4 regions of the Rhizobium sp. TRM96647 genome follow, and region 1 is predicted to be linked to each of the others. Evidence: riboswitches for the same ligand, from Rfam matches in the RefSeq annotation. Region 1 holds a riboswitch; each other region holds the start of a gene.

Region 1 (7,191 bases):
GGCAGGCAGGGGCGAAGAACCGCGTCAGGCACGTCGATCCCCTGCGTGCAGCGACACTGGTTCTTGATGGCCGGCGGCGGAACCTGTCGCCGCGAGAGCCCTATTTCGTCGCTGGAGGCAGCGTAAGGATTCCGACAAGGAAATCAACCGCCGAGGCGGGATGGAGGGCCGTTCGTGGCCTGCCGCGGCCCATGCGGATGCCGCAATTGCGGCAGAACTGCGGCCGATGATTGAGCTTTTGCTCACGGCTGGGCATCGTTGATATTCCTGCGGTCGCAAGCGGATATGCCGGTCGCCGGATCGGGGCGAGGGCTGTCCTGAATACGGCGCAGACAGATTTCATAAAAATTTCTTCGCCGGAGCTCCAAAAACGCGCAAATTGCGTCTTGTCAGGCTCACGATAACGATCCGGTAACGATGTCAGGCTATCAATCGGCGTGCGGCAGGCATTGTTCCTGCCGGTCCCCGGGATCAGGTAGTGCGTACCGGGGTCGATCTTCCGCCGGTGCGTTCATCCGGTGTCGTCCGCGTTTCGGACCGGCCGTGGAACGTCCGCTGGGCGATCCGCGGCCTTTTCGCGTTGCTGCTGTCCCGTCTTCGTCCAGGCAAAGAAAAACGCCCCCGCTTGCGCAAAGGGGCGCCGGTCATTTGTTCTGTCAGCAGTCCCGGGGCGACGGCCTCAGCCGACGTTGCGCGTCCGCACGATGCTGAGCGGGCCGAGGGGCGCATCGGCGACGAGGTTGCGCACGCGCGACTGGCGCTCGGGAGCCTTGCCGTTCCAGGCGATCTGAACGAAATTGGGCTTGCTGAAGATGAACAGCATGGTCTTTGTCCTTGGGGTTTCCGGCAGCGGTATTTTCCGCTGCTCCGATAGCTGCGATATAGGCCCTGACGGAAACGGAATCGCGATCGCCGCCGCCATCGAGTGTCGCAAACGGGACATGCATATTAGCACTTTTGTCGCAGGGCGCCGGGCCGCCGCCCGATTGCGTCGGCATCGCGGCGCTTTCAGGGCTTTGCGGTGCTCCGGCGCGATGCTAGGGAAGGGGCATGACGCGAAAAATCATGCTGCAGGGAACCGGCTCCGATGTCGGAAAAACGGTACTGGTCGCAGGGCTCTGCCGGATCGCCTCCAATCGCGGGCTGAGGGTGCGGCCGTTCAAGCCGCAGAACATGTCGAACAACGCGGCCGTTTCCGATGACGGCGGCGAGATCGGGCGGGCGCAGTGGCTGCAGGCGATGGCGGCGCGCACGCCTTCGTCGGTGCACATGAATCCGGTGCTGCTGAAGCCGCAATCCGACACCGGCAGCCAGATCATCGTGCAGGGCCGGGTGTTCGGCCAGGCGAAGGGGCGTGACTACCAGGCGCTCAAGCCACGGTTGATGGACGCGGTGATGGATAGCTTCGAAAGCGTCTGCGCCGGCGCCGATCTCGTCGTGGTCGAGGGGGCCGGTTCGCCGACCGAGATCAACCTGCGCGCCGGCGACATCGCCAACATGGGCTTTGCCACGCGGGCGAACGTTCCGGTCGTGCTCGTCGGCGATATCGACCGCGGCGGGGTGATCGCCTCGCTGGTCGGCACGAAGGCGATCCTGCCGCCGGAAGACCGGGCGATGGTGTCGGGCTACCTGATCAACAAGTTTCGCGGCGACGTCACCCTGTTCGACGACGGGATTGCGGCGATCGGGCAGCATACCGGCTGGCCGTGCCTCGGCGTCGTGCCCTGGCTGAAGCACGCCCGGCAACTGCCGCCGGAAGATTCGGTGGTGCTGGAACGGCTGGCTTCCGGCCGGCCCGGAGCACTGAAAGTGGCGGTGCCGGTGCTGCCGCGCATCGCCAATTTCGACGATCTCGACCCGCTGGCGCAGGAGCCGGACGTCGAGCTCGTCTTCGTCCGCCCCGGCGAGCGGCTGCCGGCCGATGCCGGCCTCGTCATTCTGCCGGGCTCGAAGGCCACCATCGCCGACCTGAAGGATTTCCGCGCGCAGGGGTGGGACCATGATCTCGCCCGGCATCACCGGCGCGGCGGACGCATCATCGGCATCTGCGGCGGCTACCAGATGCTCGGCCGGTCCGTGCGCGATCCGCTCGGCATCGAGGGTGGCGAGCGCGCGGTCGACGGGCTCGGCCTGCTCGACGTCGAGACCGAGATGGCGCCGGAGAAGACGGTGCGCAACAGCCGCGCGCGGTCGCTCAGCTACGACGTGCCGCTGGAAGGCTACGAGATCCATCTCGGCAGGACCACCGGCCCCGACTGCGCTCGTCCACCCATTATGATCGACGGCAGGGCGGACGGGGCGACCTCGGCGGACGGCCGGGTGTTCGGCACATACCTGCACGGCTTCATGGCGAGCGACGCCTTCCGCAGCCGGCTGCTTGCGGAGTTCGGGATCGCCGGCGGCGGCTTCGACTACCGGGGTGCTGTGGACGCGGCACTCGACGGCGTGGCCGTCGAACTCGAAGCCGTGCTGGATCACGCGTGGCTTTCGCGGCTGATGGAAAGTGATCGGACCATCCCGATTAATCGCGGCGGCTGAGACGTTTTCCGGGCGGATGGCGAAGCCGTTTCGTCATCTTCGTCGGTTAAGGTTACCACCAAAGTTGCGCCAGAATCCGATGCAAAGACCTTGAGTGGCATCGCCCTGCCGCTATCTGACGGGGGGATGCCGCATGCGATCGAAAGGGAATGTCGAATGACCAGTGGCCGTTTTGCGAAACTCGGATGGGCGGGGCTGATCGGGCTTGCGATCGCGGGCGGACCGGCCGTGCAGGCGGCCGAGACGAAGCCGGCCGTCAGCGCCAGCAAGCGCTGGGAGACCGAGTTTTCCCTTTGGCAGAAGGTTTCCTCCGGCAGCGATCCGGCAGGCTACGAGGCCTATCTGAAGGACTATCCGAACGGCACCTTCGCCTCGATGGCCCGGCTCCGGCTGGCCGAACTGAACGCCAGGGGCGTTGCCAGCACCGCTGGCGCAGACGACGGCAAGCCGCAGGATTCTGCAGCCACCGACGCCGGCGCCGCCTCGGAGAAGGAAAAGGCGGCGGCCGCCCGCAAGGCCGACGAGGCCGCGCGGCTGAAGGCCGAGCAGGAGGCCAGGATCGCCGCGGAGAAGCAGCGGGCGGAAGAGGAGCGGCTGGCCGCCGAGGCCGAGGCGAAGCGCGTGGCAGAGGCCGAGCGGCAGCGCAAGGAAGAACAGGCGCGCGCGGAGGCCGAGGCGAAGCGGGTTGCCGCGGCGAAGGCCGAAGCGGAACGGCAGCGGGCCGAGGCCGAGCGCAAGCGCGCCGAGGAGGCGGCCGAGGCTGAAAGGCTCAAGGCGGAGCAGCAGGCCAAGGCCGAGCAGGCCCGGCTGAAGGCGGAAGAGGAAGCGAGGGCTGCGGCCGAAGCGAAGGCGCGCGCCGATGCGGCCGCTGCCGCGCAGGCCAGGGCCGAGGCGGAGCAGGTGGCTGCGGAGGCTGAACGCGAGCGCGCAATCGCCGCTGCGGAAGCCGAGAAGGCGAAGGCCGAGGAGGAAGCCCGGGCGACTGCGGAAGCACAGGCCAGGGAAACACAGGCTAGGGAAGCGCAGGCGAGGGCGGATGCCGCCGCCGAGAAAGCCACGGCGGCGACTGAGGCCGAGCGCGCGCGAGCCGAACAGCAGGCGGCCCAGCCGTCCGCCGCGCCGCCGGTCGCCGAGGGCAGCGTTGCCGACGCGCTCGACACCGAGGCGCTGCCGACCGACGGCGAGAATGCGATCGCGAGCCCTGCGGCCGATCCCGACGGCGGCCCGGCAACGGACGGCGCCGCGGATGCGGTCGCAGCCGCACCGGCCGGCGGGGGCATGGATGGGGACGAAGCCGGGGACGGGGAGGCCGAGCGGCTGGCCCGTCGCGAGGACAACAGCTGGAGCCGCGCGGTGCTGAACGGCCGGCCGCAGGCTTTCGAGAACTACCTGCGCGAATTCCCGCAGGGCCGCTTTGCCGATGAGGCGCGCCAGCGCCTTGCCGCGCTGGAAAAGGGCGGCAAGGCCACAGGCGGCGAAGAGCCCGCAGGCGACGTCGCCGCGCGGGAGCCGGCCATCAACGCTCCCGCCGCAACGGCTGCGCCGCTCGGCGCCGGGACGGAGCCGCTCGTTCGCCAGACGCAGCCTGCGCCTTCGCAGCAGCCGAAGGTCTTCCAGACGCCTTCGGACGTGCGCGAGGCCTATCTCGATCCGGCCGCACGTGCCCAGTCGCAGCGCTGGCTGAACGCGCTCGGCTACGGCACCGGCGGGGCGGACGGCGTATACGGTCCGCGCACGCGGGCGGCGATCGCCTCCTGGCAGCGCTCGGCCGGCTATGCCGGCGACGGCTACCTGACGCGCAAGCAGTATCGCGAATTGCGCCAGTCGGCGCGCTTCGCCGAGGCCCGCAGCCGCGAATACGTCGATCGCCAGCGCGCCCGCCGCGACCGCTACTACAATGACGGCTACGGTGTCTACGAAGGCCCGGTCGACGGCTACTACCGCGAAGGTCCGGTCGGCGGCGTCTACGAGGGGCCGGTCGGGGGCGGCTACGGCCCCGGCAGCGACCTGACGATCAGCGGGCCGGGCTACTGAGCGGCCAGCGGAACTGAACGAACAGCCGCCGCGACGACGCATTCGGCGCGGCGGACGCCGTTTCCTGCCAATTGACTTCCGGTGCCTGCAGGCATAATCATCGCCACTATTGGAAGGTGCGTCGGTCCAGTGATGGACGGACGCTTAAATGGGAACGTGACGGGGTGGACCCAATCAGGGCGCTCCAATCACGGCCGACCCCGCGACTGTAGAGTGGCGAGGCCAATCCAGCCGGTTTGATCAACCGGCAAAGCCACTGGGTGGCGGCATGATGAACCGGGGTCTGGACGCCTCTATGTCTACGAATCGTCCGCCTTTCATGTCGCGCATCACCCGGGAAGGCGAGGGTGGGCCGCAGGCGCAATTCGCGCCCGACGCCGCGAGCCAGGAGACCTGCCGGCCAATGAGGGCATCGTGCCCGACCTGGGGATTTTCCCCGTTGCCAGCACGGAGGTTGTCATGGCTGCGTCTAACGTTTCTTCTGTTTCCCTTTCTCTCAACGATCGTCTCTATGCCGGTCTCGTAGCGCTTCTGCTCGGCGGATTCCTGGTGTTCGGCGCAGGCCTCGCCAATTCGTCCGTCCTGCACGACACCGCGCACGACACCCGCCACTCCTATGGCTTTCCCTGCCACTAAGGAGCAGATGTCATGATCGTCAAATATCTCCTGGCCGCCCTGGTGGCCGGGCTGTTCTCCGGCGCCCTGATGACGGTCGCCCAGGAGGCGCGCGTCATTCCGCTGATCCTGCATGCCGAGGAATTCGAGGGCGGCGACGAAGAGCCTGCCGCCCCCGGCGCCGAGGTCCAGCCGGACGCGTCGCACGAGCATTCCGCGCTCGGCATCGGCGCTACGATGTCGGAGGTGGCCGCCTATTTCTCGCCCATCTCGGTGGCCCATGCCCATGAGGGCGAGCACGAGGACGGCGGCATCATGTTCGGCATGAGCCGCTTCTCCGGCACGCTGCTCGCAAACCTCGTCACCGGCGCGGGTTTCGCGCTGCTGCTGGCGGGCGTGAGCCTTGTGACCGGCAATGCGATCACGGTCGCCAACGGGGTGCTGTGGGGCGCTGCCGGCTGGCTTGCCGTGCATCTCCTGCCGGCCATCGGCCTGCCACCGGAGCTTCCGGGCTTCCCGGCCGCCGACCTAAGCGACAGGCAGGTCTGGTGGGTGGCGACAGTCGTGCTTTCGGCCGTGGGGCTCTACCTGCTGATCCTGAAGGATGGGATTGCGGCGAAGGTCGCGGGCATCGTCCTGATCGGGGCCCCGCAGGTCTACGGCGCGCCGCAGCCTGCCGACATCGCCAGCAACGTGCCGGCCGTGCTCGGGGCGGAGTTCGCCGTGGCGGCGCTCGCCACCACGCTGTTCTTCTGGGTCGTGCTCGGGCTTTCGCTCGGCTTCGCCAACGAGAAGATCGGCGTTTCCGAAAAGGTCGCAGCAAAGGCAGCCTGATGAAAACGACATCGCCCGGAGCCGTCCTGGTTCTGGGCGGTGCGCGTTCCGGAAAATCCGCATTCGCCGAGAGGCTGGCCGCCGAGAGCGGCCTGTCCAGGCACTATATCGCCACCGGCCGCGCCTGGGACGAGGAGATGCGCGCGCGCATCGACCAGCACAAGGCCCAACGCGGCAGCCATGGCTGGGTGACGCACGAGGAGCCGCTGGCGCTGCCGGAGCGCATCAAAGACACGGCGCGCGAGGACCGGGTGCTGCTCATCGATTGCCTGACGCTGTGGGTGACGAACCTGATGCTCGAAAAGCACGACATGGCGGCCGCCTTCGACGATCTCGCGGCCTCCATCGTCACCGCACCCGGCCGCCTCGTGTTCGTCTCCAACGAGGTCGGGCTGGGGATCGTTCCGGACAACCAGATGGCGCGCGAATTCCGCGACCACGCCGGCAGGCTGCACCAGCAGGTGGCGCAGCTTGCCTCCGAAGTCTATCTTGTCGCGGCAGGCCTGCCGCTGAAAATGAAGGGTTGAGCCCATGCTCCAGCAAAAGATCCCCGCCACCGTCATCACCGGCTTTCTCGGCGCGGGCAAGACGACGATGATCCGCAACCTGCTGCAGAACGCGAACGGCAAGCGGATCGCGCTGATCATCAACGAATTCGGCGACCTCGGCGTCGACGGCGACGTGCTGAAGGGCTGCGGCGCGGAGGCCTGCAGCGAGGACGACATCATCGAACTCACCAACGGCTGCATCTGCTGCACCGTCGCCGACGATTTCATTCCGACCATGTCGAAGCTTCTGGAGCGCGACAACCGCCCCGATCACATCGTCATCGAGACCTCGGGCCTGGCGCTGCCGCAGCCGCTCGTCGCCGCCTTCAACTGGCCGGAGATCAAGACGCAGGTGACGGTCGACGGCGTCATCACCGTCGTCGACAGCGCCGCGGTCGCCGCCGGCCGTTTCGCCGACGACCACCACCGGGTGGATGCGCTGCGCGTCGAGGACGAGAACCTCGACCACGAGAGCCCGCTGGAGGAACTGTTCGAGGACCAGTTGACGGCGGCGGACCTGATCGTTCTGAACAAGACCGACCTGATCGATGCCGCCGGGTTGAAGACGGTGCGCGACGAGGTGGCCTCCCGAACTGCCCGCAAGCCGGCGATGATCGAGGCG
Region 2 (7,191 bases), on a different contig from region 1:
CGATCCGTATGCGGCGATGCCGACGACGTTCGGCAACTGGGGCGCAGCGCCGCAGGAGGGTCCCTTGCGGACGGTGTGCGTGCGCACCTGCGACGGCGGCTTCTTCCCGATATCGTCCGCCGCCACCCCGCTCGACTTCCGCCGCGACCAGCGGACCTGCTCGATGATGTGCCCGCAGACGGAGACGGAACTCTTCTACCAGCCGCTGCAGTCGCCGGGCAGCGGCGACATGATCTCGACGCTGACCGGCCGGCCCTATTCCGCCCTGCCGAATGCCTATGCCTACCAGAGCCGCGACCGGTCCGCCGACAAGGCCTGCGGCTGCGACCTTGCGGGCTACCACCGCAGGATGGCCGGTGCCGGCGGCGGCAACGTGCCCGAAGCGACCGCCGGCGCGGCGCCGGGCACGACCCGAAAGAACGTCGGGTCGGTCACGACGATCCGCATGCATCCCGTCACAAGCGCCACGGCCTCCGAGAAGGTGGTCATCGAGCGGCCCTACGATCCGGTAAAGGACAAGGTGCGGATGGTCGGGCCGAGCTTCCTGCCCGACGACCAGCCGGCGCTGGACCTGCGCAATCCCGCCGGGACGAACTGAACCGCCGATCCGCTGCCGGTGTCAGCGCCGCTGCCCCCACCGGTCGGCGAACACCAGATCCTCGAGCGGCAGCCGCTGCCGCCAGCCTTTCACCGCCAGTTCCGGCTCCTCGTAGAGCGCGTCGACGAAGCCGAGGCACAGCCAGGCGACGATCTCGATCCGCTCGGGAATGCCGAGAAGCGCGCGGATATCGGCATCGTGGAAGATGCTGACCCATCCGACGCCGACGCCCTCCGCCCGCGCCGCAAGCCACAGGTTCTGCACCGCGCAGACCGTCGAGTAGACGTCCATGCGCGGATTGTGCGTGCGCCCGAGAACGACGCTGCCGGCCCGGTCGGGATCGCAGGTGACGCAGAGACTGACCGGCGCCTTGAGGATCCCCTCGAGCTTCAGCGTGCGGTAGCGTTCCTGCCGCTCGCCGGAAAAGAGCATGGCGGCCTCCTCGTTGGCACGCTGGAACGCCAGGTGCGCACCGGCGCGCACCTGCGGGTCGCGGATGACGATGAAACTCCAGGGCTGCATGAAGCCGACCGACGGCGCGTTGTGGGCAGCCCCGAGCAGGCGCTCCAGCAGATCGTCCGGCAGGGGATCGGCGAGAAACTGGTCGCGCACGTCGCGACGCGTCTCGATGGCGCGGTAGACGGCCGCCCGTTCGGCCGGCGTGAATGGCTGGACGGGAACTGGCTCGTCCCGCTTGAACGGTCGCATCGTCAACTCCCCAACAATGCTTGCGACCCCTCCGCCGTCCGCGCGGACAGGTCCATTGCGCCAGGCCGGTCTTCTGACTTCGGTTCGTCCGGCCGGGCCCGCCTTCCCGGTCTTTCGACCAGTGGCGATCTGGCGAGGGTCCCTCCCTCGCGGCCTTGCCGTCCCCGTCACAGCGTTGGGCACGTTCCGGCTTCAGGACACGGACGTCGTCCGCAGCCCCACCGGATTCCCGATTCTCCCCGGCTCTCTCGCGGGGCACCTGGCAGATACATTTGCACACGCCGCAGGCCGCGACGCAAGGGCTGCGAGCGACGGAACGACGGCGTGTGCCGGACAGTGCCGCGGGAGCGTTCATAGGAGACGTTCGTGGGGACGCTCGTTCAGGCGGCCTCGATGTCCGAAGCCGCATCGGTGGCGCGGGCCACGCCGTACTGGGCGCGATTGCGGCCGGCGTTCTTCGCCGCATAGAGGGCCGCGTCGGCGGCGAGCATGATCGCATGCGGCGTCCGGCCGTGTTCGGGAAAGGCGCCGATGCCGGCGCTGCCGCCGAGCTGGAGCAACTGCCCCTCGAAGGGTACGGGGACCTGCGCGTCGCGCACGAAGCTCTCCGCAAGCGGAAGGGTGTCCTCCCGGTCGGCGATATCAGGCAGCAGGACGGCGAACTCGTCGCCGCCGAGACGCGCGACGACGCCGCGGTCGCCAATCCGGGCCATGAACCGGGCGGCCATGACCCGCAGCACCTCGTCGCCGGCCGCGTGGCCGTGACGGTCGTTGACCGCCTTGAACCGGTCAAGGTCGATGGCGATGATCGAGAACGGCCTCTGCCCCTTCGCGGAAAGGTCGTTGACCGTGAGGTCGAACCCGGAACGGCTGAGCACCCCGGTCAGCGCGTCGTGGCGGGCCAGATGGGCGTTCTTCGCCTCGCTGCGCTCGAGCGCGCGCACGAGCGAGGAGAACTTGAGCGCGCCGAAACCCATCACCACGACGAAGATCGCAATCAGCGCGGCGATGTGCGGCACCGCCATGGTCCAGACGAACGATCCCGGGCGGTTGGGGTGCCAGGAGGCCACCATCGGGTTATAGGCATCGCCGCCCACGCCGGTCGTCAGCAGGTTGTCGTCGTCGGTCGTGATCGGCGAGAAGCCGAGGCCGGTGAGCCCCAGGCGCCGCTCCGAATCCGCCAGCATGGCGGCCGTGATCGGCTTCACGGTGATCATCAGGACCGGACTCCGGCGATCGTCGGGAATGAACAGCCGCCGCGGCACCACCGCCTGCACCACGACGATGCTCATCACCCGCTCGATCACGCGCATGCCCGTGGCGCTGATCTGCGGCACGCCGCCATGGCTGGCGCTGGCGTTGGACATCGACTTCGCCACGATCCAGCCGTCGCGGGTACGACGCAAGGCGGCGTAGTAGTTCTCCGTGGCCCGCTTCACGAGGTCGCTCATCCAGTAGCGGACGCCGTCGGCCTCCTCGCCCGGCACGACGATCCCGTTGTGCATGGCAAGGACCGTCTCTCCCGACGGCCGTGCGAAGACGAGCCAGGAAAAGCCGGACTCGCGCCACAGCCAGTCCCTCAGGTCGCGCCGGATGAAGTCCTCGCCGAGCCGCCCGTTTGCCAGTTCGTCGAAACTCTTGTCCCAGACCGACAAGCCGCTCTGGTAGAGCACCACCTGTTCGATCTGGTTGCGGAACTCGCTCTTGACCAGGGTCTTTTCGGTTTCGGCGACGAAATCGTTCGCCTGGCGGATGGAATAGTCGAGGACCAGGAAATTGGCGCTGGCGAACAGGAGGACGATCACCGCCGATGCGATGCCGATCCCCAGTCTGACACCCCCCCGGGGCGTGGCCGGAACGCCGGCCCCTGCATTCGCCATGTCGATCCCCATTGACAGGCTAGCGGCCGTTCGCCGCGTTGTTCTTGGCAGGGACGTTATTGCGCAAGCAGGAATATTCACTTAACCGGACTGGTATCCAAACAATTAACCCGTGCAAATCTGGGGATATTCCAGGCCGAAAAGACCGTGCGGCGGCTGCACGCAAAGACGGAAACCTACGGCGCGTAGCGGACGAAGGCGAACTGCGATCCGTCGGGCGACCAGTTGGGGACGTTCATCGTCCCCTGCCCGCCAAAGAGCTCGAACAGGACCCGGTCGTTGCGCCCGTCCGCATCCATCATCCGGATCCGGACCTGATGGTCGCGCGGGTGATCGAAGACATCGCCGTCGTAGGACAGCACCAGCAGGGCGCGTCCGTCGGGCGTCGGATGGGCGAACCAGTCGCCGAAGGGGCTGTCGGTGATCCGGGCAAACTCCGTCCCGTCCGGCCGGATCCGCCAGATCTGCATGCGCCCGCTGCGGCTCGAATTGAAGTAGATCCAGCCGTCGCAGGACCAGTCCGGCCCGTCGTTGCGTCCCTCGCCGAAGGTCAGCCGCATCTCCTCGCCGCCCTCGACGGGGATCGTGTAGATGTCGAAGACGTCGTCGCGGATGCCGCAGTAGCAGACCCTGCTGCCGTCCGGCGACCAGCCGTGCCAGTAGGACGACTGCCGCGGCGTCACCAGCCGCGGCGTGCCGCCGTCCGCAGGCAGGATGTAGATCGCCGCACGGCCGAACTCGGTCTTGTCGGTGACGGCGAGCCACTGCCCGTCCGGCGAGAGCCCGTGGTCGTTGTTGCACCGGACGGCAAAGCCCGTGTCGATGCGCGAAGGCGCACCGCCGTCGAGCGGCAGGCGATAGACCAGTCCGTCGCCGTTGATGACCAGAGAGCGTCCGTCGCGCGCAAAGTTCGGCGCCTCCACGAGCTGCCCGGTCTGCCAGACCACGCGGGCCTGCCCGCTTGCAACGTCGTAGATCTCGACCGAACTGCGCATGCTTGCCCCTATCGGTCGCGGAAACGGTTGGTGATCGGGTAGCGCCGGTCGCGGCCGAAGTTCTTCTTGGTGATCTTCACGCCCGGCGCCGATTGCCGGCGCTTGTATTCGGCGATGTAGAGCAGGTGCTCGATGCGGTGCACGGTCGCCTCGTCATGGCCGCGCGCGACGATCTCCTCCGTCCCCATTTCGTTCTCGACCAGGCATTCCAGGATATCGTCCAGCACCGGATAGGGCGGCAGCGAATCCTGGTCGGTCTGGTTCGGCCGCAACTCGGCCGAAGGCGCCTTGTCGATGATGTTGCGCGGAATCACCTCGCCCGAAGGCCCGAGCGCGCCCGGCGGCACTGTCGTGTTCCGCCAGCGCGACAGCGCATAGACCTGCATCTTGTAGAGGTCCTTGATCGGATTGAAGCCGCCGTTCATATCGCCGTAGAGGGTAGCGTAGCCGACCGACATTTCCGACTTGTTGCCCGTGGTGACCACCATCGAGCCGAACTTGTTGGAGATCGCCATCAGGATCGTGCCGCGCGTGCGGCTCTGGAGGTTCTCTTCGGTGATGCCGGCTTCGGTGCCTTCGAACATGTCCGAGAGCGCGTCGAGGAAACCGGTCACCGGCGCCTCGATCGGCACGATGTCGTAGCGGCAGCCGAGCGCCTTGGCGCAGGCGGCGGCATCCTTCAGCGATTCCTCGGAGGTATAGCGGTAGGGCAGCATCACGCAGCGCACGCGCTCCTCGCCGAGCGCATCGACGGCGATCGCCGCGCAGATCGCCGAATCGATACCGCCGGAAAGGCCGAGAACCACGTTCTTGAACCCGTTCTTGTTGACGTAGTCGCGAAAGCCCAGAACGCAGGCGCGGTAGTCCGCCTCCTCGCGCTCCGGGATCTTCGACATCGGGCCGCCGTCGCAGAACCAGTCGCCGTCCGCGTTCTTCTTCCAGGTGACGAGCGCGATCGTCTCCTCGAACTGGCTCATCTGGAAGGCCAGCGTCTTGTCGGCATTGAGCCCGAAACTCGCGCCGTCGAAGACCAGTTCGTCCTGGCCGCCGAGTTGGTTGGCGAAGACGAGCGGCAGGCCGGTCTCGATCACCTGCTTCAGCGCCACCTGGTGGCGCACGTCGACCTTGCCGCGATAGTAGGGCGAACCGTTCGGCACCAGCAGGATCTCCGCTCCGCTCTCGGCCAGCGTCTCGCAGACGCCGAGGTCGTTCCAGATCTCCTCGCAGATGGGAATGCCGAGCCTGACGCCGCGGAAATTGACCGGGCCCGGCATGGCGCCCTCGACGAAGACGCGCTTCTCGTCGAACTCGCCATAGTTCGGAAGATCCAGCTTGTCGCGATAGACGAGGATCCGCCCGCCGTCGAGGACGGCCACGGAATTGTGCCGCCCCGCCTCGCCCTGCCGGGGAAAGCCGACGACGACGCCCGGCCCGCCATCGGCGGTATCCTCGGCAAGCGTCTCGACCGCCTTCTGGCACGCCTTCAGGAAGGCCGGTTTCAGCACCAGGTCCTCCGGCGGATAGCCGGAAATGAAGAGCTCCGTCAGAAGCAGGAGGTCCGCCCCCTGCGCAGCGGCATCCGCCCGGGCCGCGCGCGCCTTGGCGAGGTTGCCGGCAACATCGCCCACCGTCGGGTTGAGCTGGCCGACCGCAATTCGAAGCGTGGTCCTGTCGCTTTGTCCGTTCATGTCGATCCTCGATCCGCATCGTCCGAAGTTCATTCGGGCAAGGCTGTTCTTTAGATGATGACGGGCGGTTTGAAAATGAAGGGATTTTCGATTTGCCGCGCGCGGACGGCGACCGCGTCCAGAGGGGCCTCGCGGCGTGCCCGCCCGGGGCGGCTATCCCCACACAACGGGCATTCATCCCCTGTTCAAGATCACAACGATATGACAATTGAGCGAAAGTTTTATGACATTTCGGAGTAGCGCGTGAGAACCTCAGCCCCGGCCGTTTCGGTGACAGCAGTGCAAGAGACGGTCGTTTCCGAGGTCGCGGACGCGCGCCGCCTTGCGATTGCAGCGACCGCCGTCCGCTCGGTCGCGCTGACCTTCGTCTTCGCCTTCGTCACCGTTGCCGCCGTCGAACTGATCACGCGCCAGTCCACCGGCGCCACGTTCACCTTCCTCACCACCCTGGCGCAGCCGGGCTGGACCACCTGCGGCCTGTTCTTCCTGGCGCTCCTGGCGCTCGACGGCCTGATCGGCCGCCAGCACAAGGCGATCCTGATCCTCGGGCCGCTCGCCATCCTGCTGGCGCTGACCTCCGAGCAGAAGCAGATCTTCCTGACCGACCCGCTCTATCCGACGGACCTCCTGTTCGGCCGCCAGATCATGGAACTGATGCCGGCGCTGGTCCGCGACCGGCCCTGGACCGCCGTCGGGATCGTCATCGGGGCGATCGCGGCGGCCGGCGCCCTGATCTCCCTGTGGGTCTTCGCCTGGAAGCGTTTCCGACAGCTGACCCTGACGCAGCGCGCCCTCAGGCTGGCGCTCGCCGTTCCGCTGCTGGCCGGTTTCGGCTCCATCCTCGACTACAACCAGTATTCCCCGGTGCGCGACCGCCTGCAGGTCTTCCCGATCATGTGGGACCAGACCGAGAACTACCGCCACAACGGCTTCATGCTCGCCTTCGCCATCAACGTGCCGATGGCGAACGTGAAGGCGCCCGCCGGCTATTCCGCCGATGCGATCGACCACATCAACCAGGAACCGCTGCCGGCCGGTACCAGCCACCGCGGCAAGCCGGACGTCATCGTGGTGATGAGCGAATCGCTCTGGGATCCGACCCGGCTGTCCAACGTCAAGCTCAGCCCCGATCCGATGCCGCTCATCCGCAAGAGCGAATCCGGGGCGATCTTCTCGCCGGAATTCGGCGGCCTGACGGCGAATGTCGAGTTCGAGGCGCTGACCGGTTTCTCGAACGCCTTCCTGCCGACCGGCAGCATTCCTTACCAGCAGTATGTGCGCGACCCGATCCCCTCGCTTGCGACCTTCTTCCGCGGCGAGGG
Region 3 (7,191 bases), on a different contig from region 1:
ACGATCTGCCGCGTCGCCTCGATGAAATCGACGCCGTAGTTGTCATGCTCCTCGATGCCGGTGGCGACGGCGAAGATGTTGGGGTCGAAGACGATGTCTTCCGGAGCGAGGCCGGCGACCTCCGTGAGCAGCTTGTAGGCGCGGGTGCAGATCTCGACCTTGCGCTGCTGCGTGTCGGCCTGGCCGGTCTCGTCGAAGGCCATGACGACGACGGCGGCGCCATAGGCGCGCACGAGCCGCGCATGGTGCAGGAAGGCTTCCTCGCCTTCCTTCAGCGAGATCGAATTGACCAGCGGCTTGCCCTGGGTGCATTTCAGGCCCGCTTCGATGACCTCCCATTTCGAGCTGTCGATCATCACCGGCACGCGGGCGATGTCCGGCTCGGCGGCGACGAGGTTCAGGAACTCCGTCATCGCCTTTTCGGAATCGATCAGGCCCTCGTCCATGTTGATGTCGATCACCTGCGCGCCGTTCGCCACCTGGTCGCGGGCGACGTCGAGGGCGGCCGCATAGTCGCCGGCGGTGATGAGCTTGCGGAATTTTGCCGAACCGGTGACGTTGGTGCGCTCGCCGACATTGACGAAGGGGATGTCCTTGGTGAGCGTGAAGGGTTCCAGCCCGGACAGCCGCATGTGGCGGGGAATGTCCGGGATCGCACGCGGCGCGTGACGGGCCGCGGCCTTGGCGATCGCCTCGATATGGGCCGGCGTCGAACCGCAGCAGCCGCCGACGATGTTGACGAGGCCGTCGCGCATGAAGCCTTCGATCTGGGCGGCCATCTGCTCGGGCGTCTCGTCGTAGCGGCCGAAGGCGTTCGGCAGGCCGGCGTTCGGATAGGCGCAGACGAAGGTGTCGGCGACGGACGAGATCTCGTCCAGATGGGCGCGCATGGCGTTGGCGCCGAGGGCGCAGTTCAGCCCGATCGAGAAGGGGTCGGCGTGGCGGACCGAATTCCAGAAGGCTTCCGGGGTCTGGCCGGACAGCGTGCGGCCGGAAAGGTCGGTAATCGTTCCGGAGATCATCACCGGCAGCTCGATGCCCTTTTCGGCGAAGACCTCGCGGGTGGCGAAGATCGCCGCCTTGGCGTTCAGCGTGTCGAAGATCGTCTCGATCAGGATGATGTCGGCGCCGCCGTCGATGAGGCCGCGGAGCTGGTCGGCATAGGCGAGCTTGAGGTCGTCGAAGGTGACGGCGCGGTAGCCCGGGTTGTTGACGTCCGGCGAGATCGAGGCGGTGCGGTTGGTCGGGCCCAGCGCGCCGGCGACGAAGCGCCGCCGCCCGTCCTTCTCCTGCGCGCGCAGGCCGGCGCGGCGGGCGAGGCGGGCACCGTCGCGGTTGAGCTCGTAGACCATGTCCTCCATGCCGTAGTCGGCCTGGGCGATCGTGGTGGAGGAAAAGGTGTTGGTCTCGAGGATGTCTGCGCCGGCAAGTGCATAGCGATAGTGGATGTCCTCGATCGCGGCCGGCTGCGTCAGCGTCAGGAGGTCGTTGTTGCCCTGCTGATGGCAGGCGCACTCGCCGAAGCGGCTGCCGCGGAAATCGTCCTCGACGAGGCCGAGCGTCTGGATCTCGGTGCCCATGGCGCCGTCGAGGACGAGGATGCGCTCGCGCGCGGCGGCGCGCAGCGCATCGGCGATGTCCTTGCCATTGCGGGGTGGTAGTTCGGGACCAAAAAGGTCGTCGAGGTCGGCCGATGCCATGGCGAAGCCCTCCGATGCAGCATGTCTGCTCCGGAGATCACATAAAGATATGTTTATGTCAATATGTCTTTATGCGAAAATCAGTGCGGCCGGCCTGATCGTCCCGCGAGCCGCTCGAACAGCGAACGGAGCCGGACGATGTCCGGATCACGGTCCCTGTAGGGTGCGAGCTTGACGAGTTCCTTCAGGGCCTCTGCCGGAAGATCGGCGCCGCGCGGCTGCCAGAGGAGCCACGAGATGAAGACGGATTCCGGCTTTCCGGAGCCCGAGGCGTTCTGTTCGATGGTGACATGCATGACTTTCCCCAATCTGGAATTGGGGGATGACCGGACGCACGCAAGCTGAAGATCCGCCTTGACGCGGAGCAAGCGCACCCGTGGGACACCCCGCCCATGGACGTTACGAGTTCATCAGGGCAGGTCTCCTGGCTTGCGGGTCGTTGCCTCTGTCCGGCCTTCCCGGCACGAAACGTGCCAGTGGCATGGGGGACAGCAGCTCGCCGCCTACAGTTGCGGGGGCAGCGCCGGAATGGATGGCTTCCCATCGCACCGGCTTCCCTCTTCGCTTCCTCGTCGCGAACGATTCGGAAGAACCCTGATGGCCGCAAGGTGGCCCGAAGGCGACGGCGATGTCAACGCAGGCGGGCGGGTTATCGACGGAATTGGACACGGGCATGGAACCCTTGCCGGATGCGCCGCGTTCAGGTCCCGTTCACCGCTGGTCACGTAGGCCAAGGGTGGTATCTCATGGCCTTGATATTGTTGGAGTCGCCTTGCCCCTGCCTTCCAGTTCTGTTGCAACAGCCTGCCATTGCGGCTAAAGAAAGCCGTTTTCATGCGCCACGCAGAAGCGGGAGAAGACCCTGCCGCCCGTTACATGCCGCCCGTCGATCGAGGGCGCATTTTCGTGCGCATGGAATCCGCTGACGGGGTCGTACGGAGGAACGCATGACGCCGTCCTGTTGCACAAGTCCGCTCGGATGATCCCTGCCTGCCGAACGTAAGTCCGGCCGCGGCCGGATCCACCAACCCTGCTCGAAAAACAGAAAAAAGCTGATGTCCCTTCACAACCGACCACAGACCTCGTCGCGCGAGACGGAATCCAAGCAGATCGACTACAATGATTCGATCCGGGATACCTATTTCACCCTCGAGGAGCTGAGTGCCTGCGGTGAGGATCTGGCGCGGAACGGCGCGAATTCGCTGCCGGGCTTCACGCCGTTCGACTTCCGCGCCCGCCACCGGGAAAACGAGAAGGAAATCCTCCGGGTCTACCAGACGACGGCCCGCGACGTCGAAGCCGGCGCGACGATAACGCCGGCGGCGGAATGGCTGCTCGACAACTACTACGTCGTCGAGGAGGCGATCCAGGAAGTGCGCCGCGACTTCCCGCGCCGTTTCTACCGTCAGCTGCCGACGATGAAGGTCGGCGAGGTCGAGGTCCCGCGGACGCTCGCGCTCGGCTGGCTCTACGTCGCCCATACCCAGAGCAGCGTCTCGCGCGAGAGCCTGACGGCGATCGTGGAAGGGTTCCAGAAGGCCGAGGCCTTCAAGATCGGCGAACTCTGGGCGCTGCCGTCGATCGTCCGCTTCATCCTGATCGAGAACCTGCGGCGCATTTCCAGCCGTGTCGAGCGTTCGCGCGGGATGCGCCGCAAGGCGAACGAGGTGGCCGACGAGCTGATCCGCCAGAACGACCCGGAAAAGAGCGTCGTGATCCTGCGCGAGATCGAGCATCTCGTCGCCGACAACACCTTCGTCGCCCAACTGCTCTATCGTCTGCGCGACGGGCTGCAGGCATCGGGCGCGGCGATCCAGTGGCTGGAAAAGCAGATCGAGGCGCGCGGGACCGACCTGGAAGAGGTCCTCGTCGCCGAGCAGAACCGGCTTTCCTCCGGTAACGTCACGATGAGCAACCTGATCAAGGGGCTGCGCACGATCGACGATACGGAATGGCCGGTCTGGGTCGAAAGCGTCAGCCGCCTCGATGCGGCGCTGCGCGAGGGTTCGGACTATACCGAGCTCGATTTCGGCTCGCGCAACGCTTACCGTGATACGATCGAGAAGATGGCCCGCCGCTCCGGCAAGACGGAGCTGGAGGTGACGCAGCTGGCGCTGGCCATGACCGCCGAGGACATGGCGGCGGGCAACGTCGCCGGTGCGCACGAGGCCAATGTCGGCAGCTACCTGGTCGGCAAGAAGCGCGACATCCTGGAAAAGCGGATCGGCTACCGCCCGTCCATCCTGCAGCGCATCGTGCGCTTCAGCCGCTCGCTCGACTGGTTCGCCATCGCCGGGCCGGTGATCCTGCTGACGCTTCTGGCCATGGTCGGGGTCTACTATTTCCTCGACCAGATGGACATTCCGAACGGCGCCTGGCTGATCATGCTGATCCTGTTCGCCGTGCCCGCCTCGGAGGGCGCCGTCGGGCTCTACAACACGCTCGTTACCCTCTGCGTGAAGCCGACGCGGCTGGTGGGCTACGAGCTGCGCGAGGGGATTCCGGAGGAGGCACGCACGCTCGTCGCGGTCCCCTGCCTGATCTCCAAGCGCGACCATGTCGACGAACTGGTGCGCAACCTCGAGGTCCACTACCTCGCCAATCCGCGCGGCGAGATCTATTTCTCGCTCGTCAGCGACTGGGTCGACAGCAAGGCCGAGGAGACGCCGGAGGATCTCGAGGTCCTCGAATACGCCAAGCGCGAGATCGCACTGCTTTCGGCACGCTATGCCTATGACGGCCGCACACGCTTCTACCTGCTGCACCGCCGGCGCCAGTTCAATCCGCAGGAAGGCGTGTGGATGGGCTGGGAGCGCAAGCGCGGCAAGCTGCACGAGCTGAACCTGCTCCTGCGTGGCGACGGCGACACCAGTTTCCTGCCCGGCGCCAATGTCGTGCCGGAAAACGTCCAGTACGTCCTGACGCTTGATTCCGACACGCGCCTGATGCGCGACGCGGCCACCAATCTCGTCGGCAAGCTCCACCACCCGATCAACCGCCCGCTGATCGATCCGCAGACCCAGCGGGTCGTCGCCGGCTACAGCATCCTGCAGCCGCGCGTCACCCCGTCGCTGACGACGGGCGACGAGGCCTCGACGTTCCAGCGCATCTTTTCGGCGAACCGAGGCGTGGACCCCTATGTCTTCACCGTCTCCGATGTCTACCAGGACCTCACCGACGAGGGCACGTTTACCGGCAAGGGCCTCTATCACGTCGATGCCTTCGAGGCGGCGCTGAAGGGCCGAATCGAGGAAAACTCCATCCTCTCGCACGACCTTCTGGAAGGCTCCTATGCGCGCTGCGCGCTCGTCACCGACGTGGAGTTCGTCGAGGACTTCCCGATCCGCTACGAGGTCGAGAACTCGCGCCAGCATCGCTGGGCGCGTGGCGACTGGCAGTTGCTGCCCTATATCTTCAAGCCGTCCAGCGGGGTTTCCATGCTCGGCCGGTGGAAGATGTACGACAATCTCCGTCGCTGCTTGATCCCGATCTGCTGGCTCGTGGCCTCCGTCATGGGCTGGTACTACATGGAGCCGCGCCAGGCGCTGATCTGGCAGCTCGTGCTGATCTTCCTGCTGTTCGTAGCGCCCACGCTGTCGCTGTTCACCGGCGCCGTGCCGCGCCGCAGCGACATCGTCGCCCGCGCCCACCTGCAGACGATCCTCTCCGACATCCGCGCGGCCAATGCGCAGGTGGCGCTGCGCATCGTCTTCATCGCCCACCAGGCGGCGATGATGGCGGACGCCACGATCCGCTCGCTCTACCGCATGTTCTTCAGCCGCAAGCACATGCTCGAATGGCGGACGGCCGCCCAGGTGCACAGCTCGTCCGGCGGCGGCATCTGGTCATACTACCGCGACATGTGGCAGGCGCCGGCACTGGCCCTGGTCGCTGTCGGCCTGGCGCTGTTCTCCAAGACCGGCCTGCCCTTCATCGCCGTCCCCTTTGCGGCGATCTGGATTCTTTCGCCCGCGATCGCCTGGTACGTCAGCCAGTCGGCGGAGACCGAGGACCAGCTGGTCGTGCCCGAGGGCGTCGTGACCGAGCTTCGCAAGATCGCAAGGCGCACCTGGCGCTACTTCGAGGAATTCGTCACCGCCGAGCAGCACTTCCTGCCGCCCGACAATTTCCAGGAAACGCCGCAGCCGATGCTCGCCGAGCGTACCTCGCCGACGAACATCGGCGTCTACCTGCTGTCGGTGGTTTCTGCGCGCGACTTCGGCTGGATCGGCTTCGAGGAGACGGTGCGCCGTCTCGAGGAGACGGTCTCGACGATCGACAGCATGCCGAAGTTCCGCGGCCACCTCTACAACTGGTACCGCACCAACACGCTGGAGACGCTCGGGCCGCGCTATGTCTCGGCGGTGGACAGCGGCAATCTCGCGGGTCACCTGATCGCCGTCTCGTCGGTCTGCCGGGAATGGGCAGAGGCGCCGTCGGCGCATCTGCGCGGCAGCCTCGACGGTATCGGCGACGCAGCCTCGATCCTGTCGGAAGTGCTGGCCGAACTGCCCGACGACCGCAAGACCGTGCGCCCGCTGCGCCGGCTTCTCGAGGAGCAGATCGCCGGTTTCCATAATGCGCTCGCCGCGGTCAAGCGCGAGCACGAGTTCGCTTCGATCCGCGTGATCAATCTCGGCGTGCTGGCCCGCGACATCGGCAAGCTGATCGCCAACCTCGACCACGAGATCAAGAGCCCGCAGAGCGCGGAAGTGGTGAAATGGGCGAACGCTCTCGTTGGCACCTGCGAAGGGCACATCGCCGACAGCATGTTCGACCTCGGCAGCATCGAGGCTTTGCGCCAGCGGCTCGTCGTGCTGCGCGACCGCACCCGCGACATCGCGTTCTCGATGGATTTCGGCTTCCTGTTCCGGCCCGAACGGCGGCTGCTGTCGATCGGCTACCGGGTCGAGACCAACGAGCTCGACGAGGCCTGCTACGACCTGCTCGCCTCCGAAGCGCGCCTGACCAGCCTGTTTGCGATCGCCAAGGGCGACCTTCCGACGGAACACTGGCACAAGCTCGGCCGCCCGGTCGTGCCGATCGGCTCGCGCGGCGCGCTGGTCTCCTGGTCCGGCTCGATGTTCGAATACCTGATGCCGCCGCTGGTCATGCAGGAGCCGCAGGGAGGCATCCTGAACCAGACCAACAACCTGATCGTCAAGGAACAGCAGAACCACGGCCGGCGCCTCGGCACGCCGTGGGGCATTTCGGAAGCGGCGTTCAACGCCCGCGACCACGACATGAACTACCAGTACACCAACTTCGGCGTGCCCACGCTGGGCCTGAAGCGCGGCCTCGGCCAGAACGCCGTGATCGCGCCCTATGCCTCGCTGCTGGCGACGCAATATGCGCCGAAGGCCGCTCTCGACAACCTGAACGAGCTACGCAAGCTCGGCGCACTCGGCATCTACGGCTTCCACGACGCGGTCGACTTCACGCCGACGCGCGTGCCCGAGGGCAAGCGCTGCGCGGTCGTGCACAACTACAT
Region 4 (7,191 bases), on a different contig from region 1:
TGACCGCGCCAAGCACGGTCATGTGACCGAGCAGGAAGTCGCGGGCCGCTTCCTTGTCGACGCCACGGCGGACGCACTCATCCATGGCTTGGCGCATGACGACCAGCAGCGAGGCGCAGACGGTCTCCGAAAGGCCCGGCTCGAGCATCGCCATCTGCTCGACGGTGACGCGGTGCGAGCGCATGACCGGGGCCCAGATGACCTTGGCGATCTCCTCGCCCAGCGCATATGCCTCTTCCGGGCCCTGCATCAGGGCGGAGACGATGTGCTGCTTGGCGGCGACGCCGCCGAAGAAGTCGCGCTTGGCGGCCGGGTCGGTCTCGTCGTTGAAGATCGGCGGATGGCAGGGGTGCGTGACGAAATAGGTCAGGTCCGCGCGCTCCGGCAGGTGGCCAGCGAAAGGGGCGGCGGCATCGAGCACCACGACCATGGTGCCGGGCTTCAGCTTGTCGATGATGCCGGCGGCGACCTTGCCGATCGCGGTATCCGGAACGGCCAGGATTACCACCTCGGCGCCGTTCAGGCCTTCGTCGGCAGACACGCATGAAATGCCGAGATCGTCCTTCAGCCGCGCCTTGCCGGCGTCGCTGACCTCAACGTGGCGCACGTCAAAACGCGAGCCCTTCAGGTTCTTGGCGAGCCGGTATCCCATTTTGCCACCGGCGCCAAAGAGAGCAATTGCTGTCATGTTTCCTCACCTCAGGGTTGGATTGGTATAATAACTGGTATGATGAGTCAATCACAATCCCATCATTATTGTGGCAACGATCAGGCTTTCTTGCCTTCATCGAGACGGTCGATCGCCTGGACGTTCCCGGCCGACGGACCTTCGGGGTCGAAGCTGGAGGCCAGCCACGTGTCCACGATCGCCTTGGCGAGCTCCGGGCCGATGACCCGGGCGCCCATGGTGATGATCTGCGCGTTGTTGGACTTGGCCGCGCGTTCCGCCGAATACGTATCGTGCGTCAGCGCTGCGCGGATGCCGGGAACCTTGTTGGCGGAGATGCAGACGCCGATGCCGGTGCCGCAGAACAGGATGCCGCGTTCGTGGTCGCCGTCGACGATCGACTGGCCGACCTTCTGCGACAGGTCGGCATAGAAACCGGACTGGCTCAGGTCGTGGACGTCGAGGTCCGCCCGGCCCGCGAGATGGGTGGCGATGACGTCGAGCAGCGGCTTGCCGGCGCTGTCGGCTCCAATGACGATTTTCATGGTTCTTCCTTTCGATCGCTCAACTGGCGTGAATTCCGGTTCCGGTCCTGTCAGGCGCGGCTGCCGTCGCGGATCTGCGCGAAGTAGCCGTCGGTGCCGATCTGGCCGCCCTTCAGCGCGATCTGCAGGCCGTCGGTCGGGGCGTAGCTGCCATGCGCGGTGCAGAGCGGCGAGCCCGGCGTCTGCGGCAGGGGCAGGAGCGTCGTCAGCGCCTCGACGCGCAATTCCTGCAGCGCGTGGCTGGAGGTGTCGCCACCGGCGATGACGGCGCGGGGCAGGGCTTCGCTCTCGACGAGGCGGCGCAGGATCGTTCCGAGCGCCCGGCCGAGCCGGTGACGCGCGCCGGCGACGCGGTCGATCTCGCTGCCCCGATCGGCGGACGGGCCGAGGGCCGTATGCAGCAGCACGCTGCTGCCTTCCTTCAGCGCCGCGATCCCGGAAGCGATGGCGGTCTCGATCGCCCGGTCGCCGCTTTCGCCGACGAGCGACAGCGGATCGAGGTCGATGCCCTTGAAGCCCTGGGAAAGCGCCGTGCGGATCTGGCGTTCGGTGGTGGGCGAGACGCTGCCGGAGACGACCGCGAGGCGGTCGACCTTGCCGGGTTCGGCGAATTCGACCTTTCCGCCGATCAGGCCCTGCTGCCGCCAGGCTTCGAGGAGAGCATATTCGACGCCGGACGAGCCGGCCACGAAGAAGCCGCCCTCGGTCCTGAGCCGCCACAATTGCCGGCCGGCGGCCGCCTGGCTCTCGGCGGACTCGACGTCCATCAGCAGGATGCCGGGCGCGCCGGCAAGGGCTGAAAGGCGCGCATCCGCATCCGGCGCGGCGAGCGTGACGAGATCGGCCAGCGCCACGGGCAGATCGGTCTGCCGGCCGAGATGGATGGCGAGATCCGCCTCCGCCATCGGCGTCACCGGGTGACGGCTCATCACCGGGTGGCGGTCGATGCGGTAGACCTGGCCCTGATAGGCGGCAAAGAGGTGGCCGAAGGCGGTGTAGCGCTTCAGTTGCGGCGCGCCGACGATGACGGGCACGCTGGCCTGGCCGAACACGTCGCGGCCGATCTCGATCGCCTTGCCGATGTTGCCGACCTGGGGCGCGGAATCGAAGGTCGAGCAGACCTTGTAGTGGCAGACCGCAGCACCAAGGCTCCTCAGCCACTGAAATGCGGGAACGAGGTTCTCCTGCATCCATTCCGGCGTCTCGCTGCGGCTCGTGCCGGCGATGCCGATGGCGCGGCAATCGGCAAACCGCTGCAGCATTTCGGGCTGCGGCACGCCCAGGAACAGGACGGTCGGAATGCCGCTTGCGGCAAGCGATTCCATCACGTCGGTCGAGCCGGTGAAATCGTCTCCGTAGTAGCTGACGAGCAGGTCTGACATGAATGCTTACTCCTTGCCGTCGCCGAATTTCGCGAGCGAGGCCGCAAGCTCGGGATGGTCCCTGGCGTAGTCGCCAAGCGGGATGTCGGCGACTACGGCCTGCCAGGCCTGCTGGACGGCGCGGACGCCGGCCGCCGGGCCGCCCGGATGGCTGACGATGCCGCCGCCACAGAGATAGAGAAGGTCGGTCGTCCGCCCCGTCCGCCGGTAGGTGTCCGGCGCCTGGCCGCCCCACTGGCCGGACCCCGCAACGGGAAGCGGCCGGTCGGAAGGGTCGAACAGCGGCGTGCTGACGGCCTTGAAGGATTGGACGAAGCTCTCGTCCGGCTCCCAGTACTTGATCCGGATGCCGTTGATCTGGAACTGGTCGACGCCGAGCAGGCGCCAGAACTGCTGGTAGACCTTGAAATCCATGCCCGCGCCGGGGTCGCGGGTCAGCACGTCCCAGCCGTTGCGATGCGCATGCAGCACGAGACCCGAGCGCTTGCGCAGGAAGCTCATGCCGCCGAAGCCTATGGAATTGATGTTGACGACCGCGCAGTTACCGCCGGCCTTGAGCACGAGGTCGTGGTTGCGCATCATCTCGTCCGGGTCGGCATGCGAGATGCCGAAAGCGTACATCACCTTCTTGCCGGTCTTCTGCTCGTGGTCGAGGATGCGCGGCATGATCGCCGCTACCCTCTCCTTCAGCGGCGAGTAGGCCGGGCTCATCAGTTTCTCGTCGTCCTTGATGAAATCGACGCCGGACTCGATCAGTTCGCCAACCAGTTCGGCCGTCTCGTGCGGGCGCAGGCCGAGCGCCGGCTTGACGATCGTGCCGATGATCGGACGGCCCTCGACGCCGGTCAGCCGGCGGCTGCCGTCGATGCCGAATTGCGGGCCCGGATGGGCGCCCTTGAACGCCTCCGGCAGCTTCATGTCGACGATGCGGATGCCGGTCATGCCCCTGATGGAGAAGACGCCGCCGATCGCGATCGTCATCAGCGCGGAAAGGTCGGTGCCGATGGCATCGAGCGGAAAGGCGATGTCGACGTCGGCGCGGTTGAGCCGCTGCCCCGGCTCGGCCTCCGGCCAGGTGGGGGAGAAGGTGTCCTCCAGCGGACGGATGGCGAGTACGCGCGCTGCGACCCGTGCCTTCAGCTCCTCCGTCTCGCCCGGCACCGCGACGAAGGTGCCCGTGGACTGGTCGCTGGCGATCTTGTTCGCCATCGCCTCGACGCTGCCGGGCGTCTCGATGCGGTAGGTTAGGGTGATCAGCATGAAAGCCGTTGCTCCTCCTCGCCACGTCACTTTGTCGTGGCGTCAACTCATGATCTGGTATAATAAGTATTCCAATTTCTGCAACGGAAATTTTCAGAAAACCGATTCCGGCCGTCCTGGCTTGTCGCAAGATGCAGAAATGTTAAGGGAGGGAGAATGAGCCAGAGAGACGCCATGCCCCAAACCATCGAGCCGATCGTCAGGCGCAAGCTGTCGGACGAGGTCTTCGACCGGCTGGAGCGGATGATCACGTCGGGAGAATTGAAGCCGGGCGACGAGATGCCTTCGGAGCGCGTGCTGATGGAGCGTTTCGGCGTCGGCCGTCCCGCCATCCGCGAGGCGATGCAGTCGCTCGCCAACAAGGGCCTGCTCAGCATTTCCCACGGCGAGCGGGCGAAGGTGCTGCAACTGACCGCGCAATCGATCTTCCGTCAGGTCGACCTGACGGCGAAGATCATGCTGTCGCAGTCGACCGATACGCTCGAGCATCTCAAGAGCGCCCGCATCTTCTTCGAGCGCGGCATGGCCCGCGAGGCGGCGCAACGTGCCCGGAGCGGCGATATCGACGATCTGGGGGCCATCATCGAGCGCCAGCGACGCTCGCTCGGGGACGCGGAAGCTTTCATCGCCGCCGACATGCAGTTTCACAGCCGGATCGCCCAGATTTCGGGTAACCCGATCTATGTTGCCGTCAGCGAGGCCATGCTGGCCTGGCTGAAGGAATACCACACGGACATGCTGATCTGGACCGGCAAGGAAAAGCTCACGCTGGTGGAGCACGAGGAAATCCTGGACCAGCTCAGGAGCAGGGATGCCGAAGGGGCGGAAGCGGCGATGCTGAAGCATCTCGAACGATCGAGAGCGCTCTACAACCGCTGACCCGGCCACAGGTCCGTGGCGCCGTTCCGGAGCGTCTTATCCCCATTCATCGCTTCGACCGTCCGGACCGCTGCGGACGGTCGCAGATCCTCCTGAAATCTCCGGGTCGTGATGGGCCCCGCGCGTTCGGCGCGGGACGGCGGCCGCATTTGCGCTTGATATGTGATGTTATAAAATAACAACTCGATTGACTCACGTAATACCATTACACTAATCAGGCCCGGTCAGATCCCGAGGGAAGTTCGATGACCGTTCCAGACCGTGCCGAAAACCCCTGCCCCGCATCGGATGCGCCGGCACGGGTGCCGGTCCGGCCGCGCCTATTGCGTGCAGAACGCAAAGTTGCCGGTCGGGCTTGCTTGACGGCGCGGTGCGCAAACGTCTATCTGGAAGACGACGGTTCCCCGCCCACGAAGCGGAGGGGATTAATAGGGAACACGGTGCGGACGACCCAAGTCGGGACCAAAACCGTGGCTGCCCCCGCAACTGTAAGCGGATTGCCGTTCATCCTCGTGGCGCCTCGGCGCCATGCCACTGCGCAACGCGCGGGAAGGCAGATGAACGGCGCATGTCCGCGAGCCAGGAGACCTGCCGTCAGCCATCGATCCAACGTCACGGGCGGGGAAGCCCGGAACAGGAGCCATCATGACGACCATCGGCGCCTTGCTGTGCGTCTTCACGCTGCCTTTCCCGAGACCTGGCGATCCTTCGAGCGACCGGACGGCCTGACGGCTTGTCCGTTTTTTCAACGGCGCCCCTGCGGGCGTCCCAGCTATTTCGGGGAATTCCATGAAAATTCATTTGAAACAACCGCTCCGCGCGGGCTTCGTCGCCCTGTGCCTCGCCGCATCGTCCTTCCATGGCCAGGCGAGTGCTGCCGAGACCAGCTATCCGCTGACACTGCAGAATTGCGGTCGCCCGGTGACCTTCGAAAGTGCGCCGTCGCGCACGGTCTCGATCGGCCAGAGCAGCACCGAGATCCTCTATCTGCTGGGACTTGCCGACAAGGTGGTCGGTACCGCGCTCTGGGTCGGGCCGGTGCTGAAGGGCTATGAAGAGGTGAACGCGCGGATAGACCGGCTCGCCGACAACGAGCCGAGCTTCGAGAGCGTTCTGGCCAAGAAGCCGGATATCGTCGCCGTGCAGTTCCAGTGGCAGGTCGGGCCGGAGGGCGTGGTCGGAAGGCCGGAACAGTTCGAGGAGCTCGGCATCCCGGTCTACACCTCGCCGTCCGATTGCGTCGGCAAGGACAATTCTGCCGCGAGCGACGGCGTGCGCCATCAGGTCTTCACCATGGACCTGGTCTATCAGGAGATCCGCGAGCTTGCGCAGATCTACAACGTCCAGGAAAAGGGCGAGGCTGTCGTCGCTGATCTGAAGAAACGCGAGGAGGCCGCCCGCGCCAAGGTCGCCTCCGCACAGGGCAAGTTGTCGGCCGTCTTCTGGTTCTCCAGCGCCGCCGACGCCGATCCCTATGTCGCCGGCAAGAACGGCGCGCCCGGCTACATCATGTCGGCGCTCGGCATCGAGAACATCATCAAGACCGACGACGAGTGGCCGACGGTCGGCTGGGAAACGATTGCCAAGGCCGATCCGGCGATCATCGTCGCCGGCTCCATGGAGCGGCGGCGCTATCCGCTGGACAGCCTCGAGGCCAAGCTCGAATTCCTGAAGGCCGATCCGGTCGCCAGCCTGATGCCGGCGGTGAAGAACGGCCATGTCTTCGACATGGACGCCCAGGCGATGAACCCGACGATCCGGACGATCGAGGGCATCGAAGCCCTGGCGGACGCCATCGCCAACGCCGGCCTCGCCAAGTGAACCGGACGCTGACATCGGGCGGACGGACGGGTGCGGCCATCGCCGCGCTCGTCATCCTCTTGCTGGCGCTGTGGATGGGGGCTGCGATCGGCGAGACGGCGATCCCGCTCGCCACGGTCGCCCAGACGGTGGCGAACCGGCTGTGGAATGCCGGCTACCCGCTGGAGCCGATCGACGAGGGCATCATCTGGAGCTACCGGCTGAGCCGGGCCGTCGTGGCGGCGTCCTGCGGAGCGGCGCTGGCGCTCTCCGGCGCGGTCCTCCAGTCGCTGCTGCGCAACCCGCTCGCCGATCCCTATATCCTCGGAATTTCCGCGGGCGCCTCGACGGGCGCGGTCGGCGTCGCCATCCTGGGTATCGGCGCGGGCGTGCTGACCTTGCCGCTCGGGGCCTTCCTCGGCGCGATCACAGCCTTCGTCCTGGTCAGCGTCCTGGCGGTGAAGGCCGGGCGCGGCACGGCGGCGATCATCCTCGCCGGCGTCGCTGGCTCGCAACTCTTCAACGCGCTCACCTCCTTCATCGTCACCAAGGCGGCGACGGCGGAGCAGGCGCGCGGCATCATGTTCTGGCTGCTCGGAAATCTGTCGGGCGTGCGCTGGGCGGATGCCTGGCTGGCCGTTCCGGCGGCACTTGTGGG

The links. A riboswitch is a leader RNA that binds a small molecule or an ion and turns the genes downstream of it on or off. The one in region 1 is predicted to bind cobalamin.
Region 2: it holds a riboswitch for cobalamin, as region 1 does, so the genes downstream of both, bluB (5,6-dimethylbenzimidazole synthase) here and OCK02_RS12405 (CbtB domain-containing protein) in region 1, are expected to answer to the same signal.
Region 3: it holds a riboswitch for cobalamin, as region 1 does, so the genes downstream of both, OCK02_RS01490 (hypothetical protein) here and OCK02_RS12405 (CbtB domain-containing protein) in region 1, are expected to answer to the same signal.
Region 4: it holds a riboswitch for cobalamin, as region 1 does, so the genes downstream of both, OCK02_RS13925 (ABC transporter substrate-binding protein) here and OCK02_RS12405 (CbtB domain-containing protein) in region 1, are expected to answer to the same signal.

The regions. Positions count from the first base shown of each region.
Region 1 covers NZ_JAOXHF010000005.1:388,971-396,161, forward strand. Annotated here, with positions in the region: gene OCK02_RS12390 (hypothetical protein) at 680-823, opposite strand; gene OCK02_RS12395 (cobyric acid synthase) at 1,051-2,538, shown strand; gene OCK02_RS12400 (peptidoglycan-binding domain-containing protein) at 2,695-4,572, shown strand; cobalamin riboswitch at 4,678-4,988, shown strand; gene OCK02_RS12405 (CbtB domain-containing protein) at 5,032-5,208, shown strand; gene OCK02_RS12410 (CbtA family protein) at 5,221-6,021, shown strand; gene cobU (bifunctional adenosylcobinamide kinase/adenosylcobinamide-phosphate guanylyltransferase) at 6,021-6,548, shown strand; gene cobW (cobalamin biosynthesis protein CobW) at 6,553-7,191, shown strand, end outside.
Region 2 covers NZ_JAOXHF010000007.1:12,316-19,506, reverse strand. Annotated here, with positions in the region: gene OCK02_RS14240 (DUF2865 domain-containing protein) at 1-598, shown strand, start outside; gene bluB (5,6-dimethylbenzimidazole synthase) at 620-1,306, opposite strand; cobalamin riboswitch at 1,352-1,584, opposite strand; gene OCK02_RS14230 (diguanylate cyclase domain-containing protein) at 1,687-3,186, opposite strand; gene OCK02_RS14225 (TolB family protein) at 3,363-4,181, opposite strand; gene OCK02_RS14220 (NAD+ synthase) at 4,190-5,869, opposite strand; gene OCK02_RS14215 (LTA synthase family protein) at 6,149-7,191, shown strand, end outside.
Region 3 covers NZ_JAOXHF010000001.1:315,972-323,162, reverse strand. Annotated here, with positions in the region: gene metH (methionine synthase) at 1-1,700, opposite strand, end outside; gene OCK02_RS01490 (hypothetical protein) at 1,781-1,996, opposite strand; cobalamin riboswitch at 2,097-2,312, opposite strand; gene OCK02_RS01485 (GH36-type glycosyl hydrolase domain-containing protein) at 2,756-7,191, shown strand, end outside.
Region 4 covers NZ_JAOXHF010000006.1:275,045-282,235, reverse strand. Annotated here, with positions in the region: gene OCK02_RS13950 (phosphogluconate dehydrogenase C-terminal domain-containing protein) at 1-688, opposite strand, end outside; gene OCK02_RS13945 (RpiB/LacA/LacB family sugar-phosphate isomerase) at 769-1,212, opposite strand; gene OCK02_RS13940 (four-carbon acid sugar kinase family protein) at 1,263-2,594, opposite strand; gene oiaX (3-oxo-isoapionate-4-phosphate decarboxylase OiaX) at 2,601-3,854, opposite strand; gene OCK02_RS13930 (transcriptional regulator NanR) at 4,029-4,733, shown strand; cobalamin riboswitch at 5,114-5,344, shown strand; gene OCK02_RS13925 (ABC transporter substrate-binding protein) at 5,523-6,554, shown strand; gene OCK02_RS13920 (FecCD family ABC transporter permease) at 6,551-7,191, shown strand, end outside.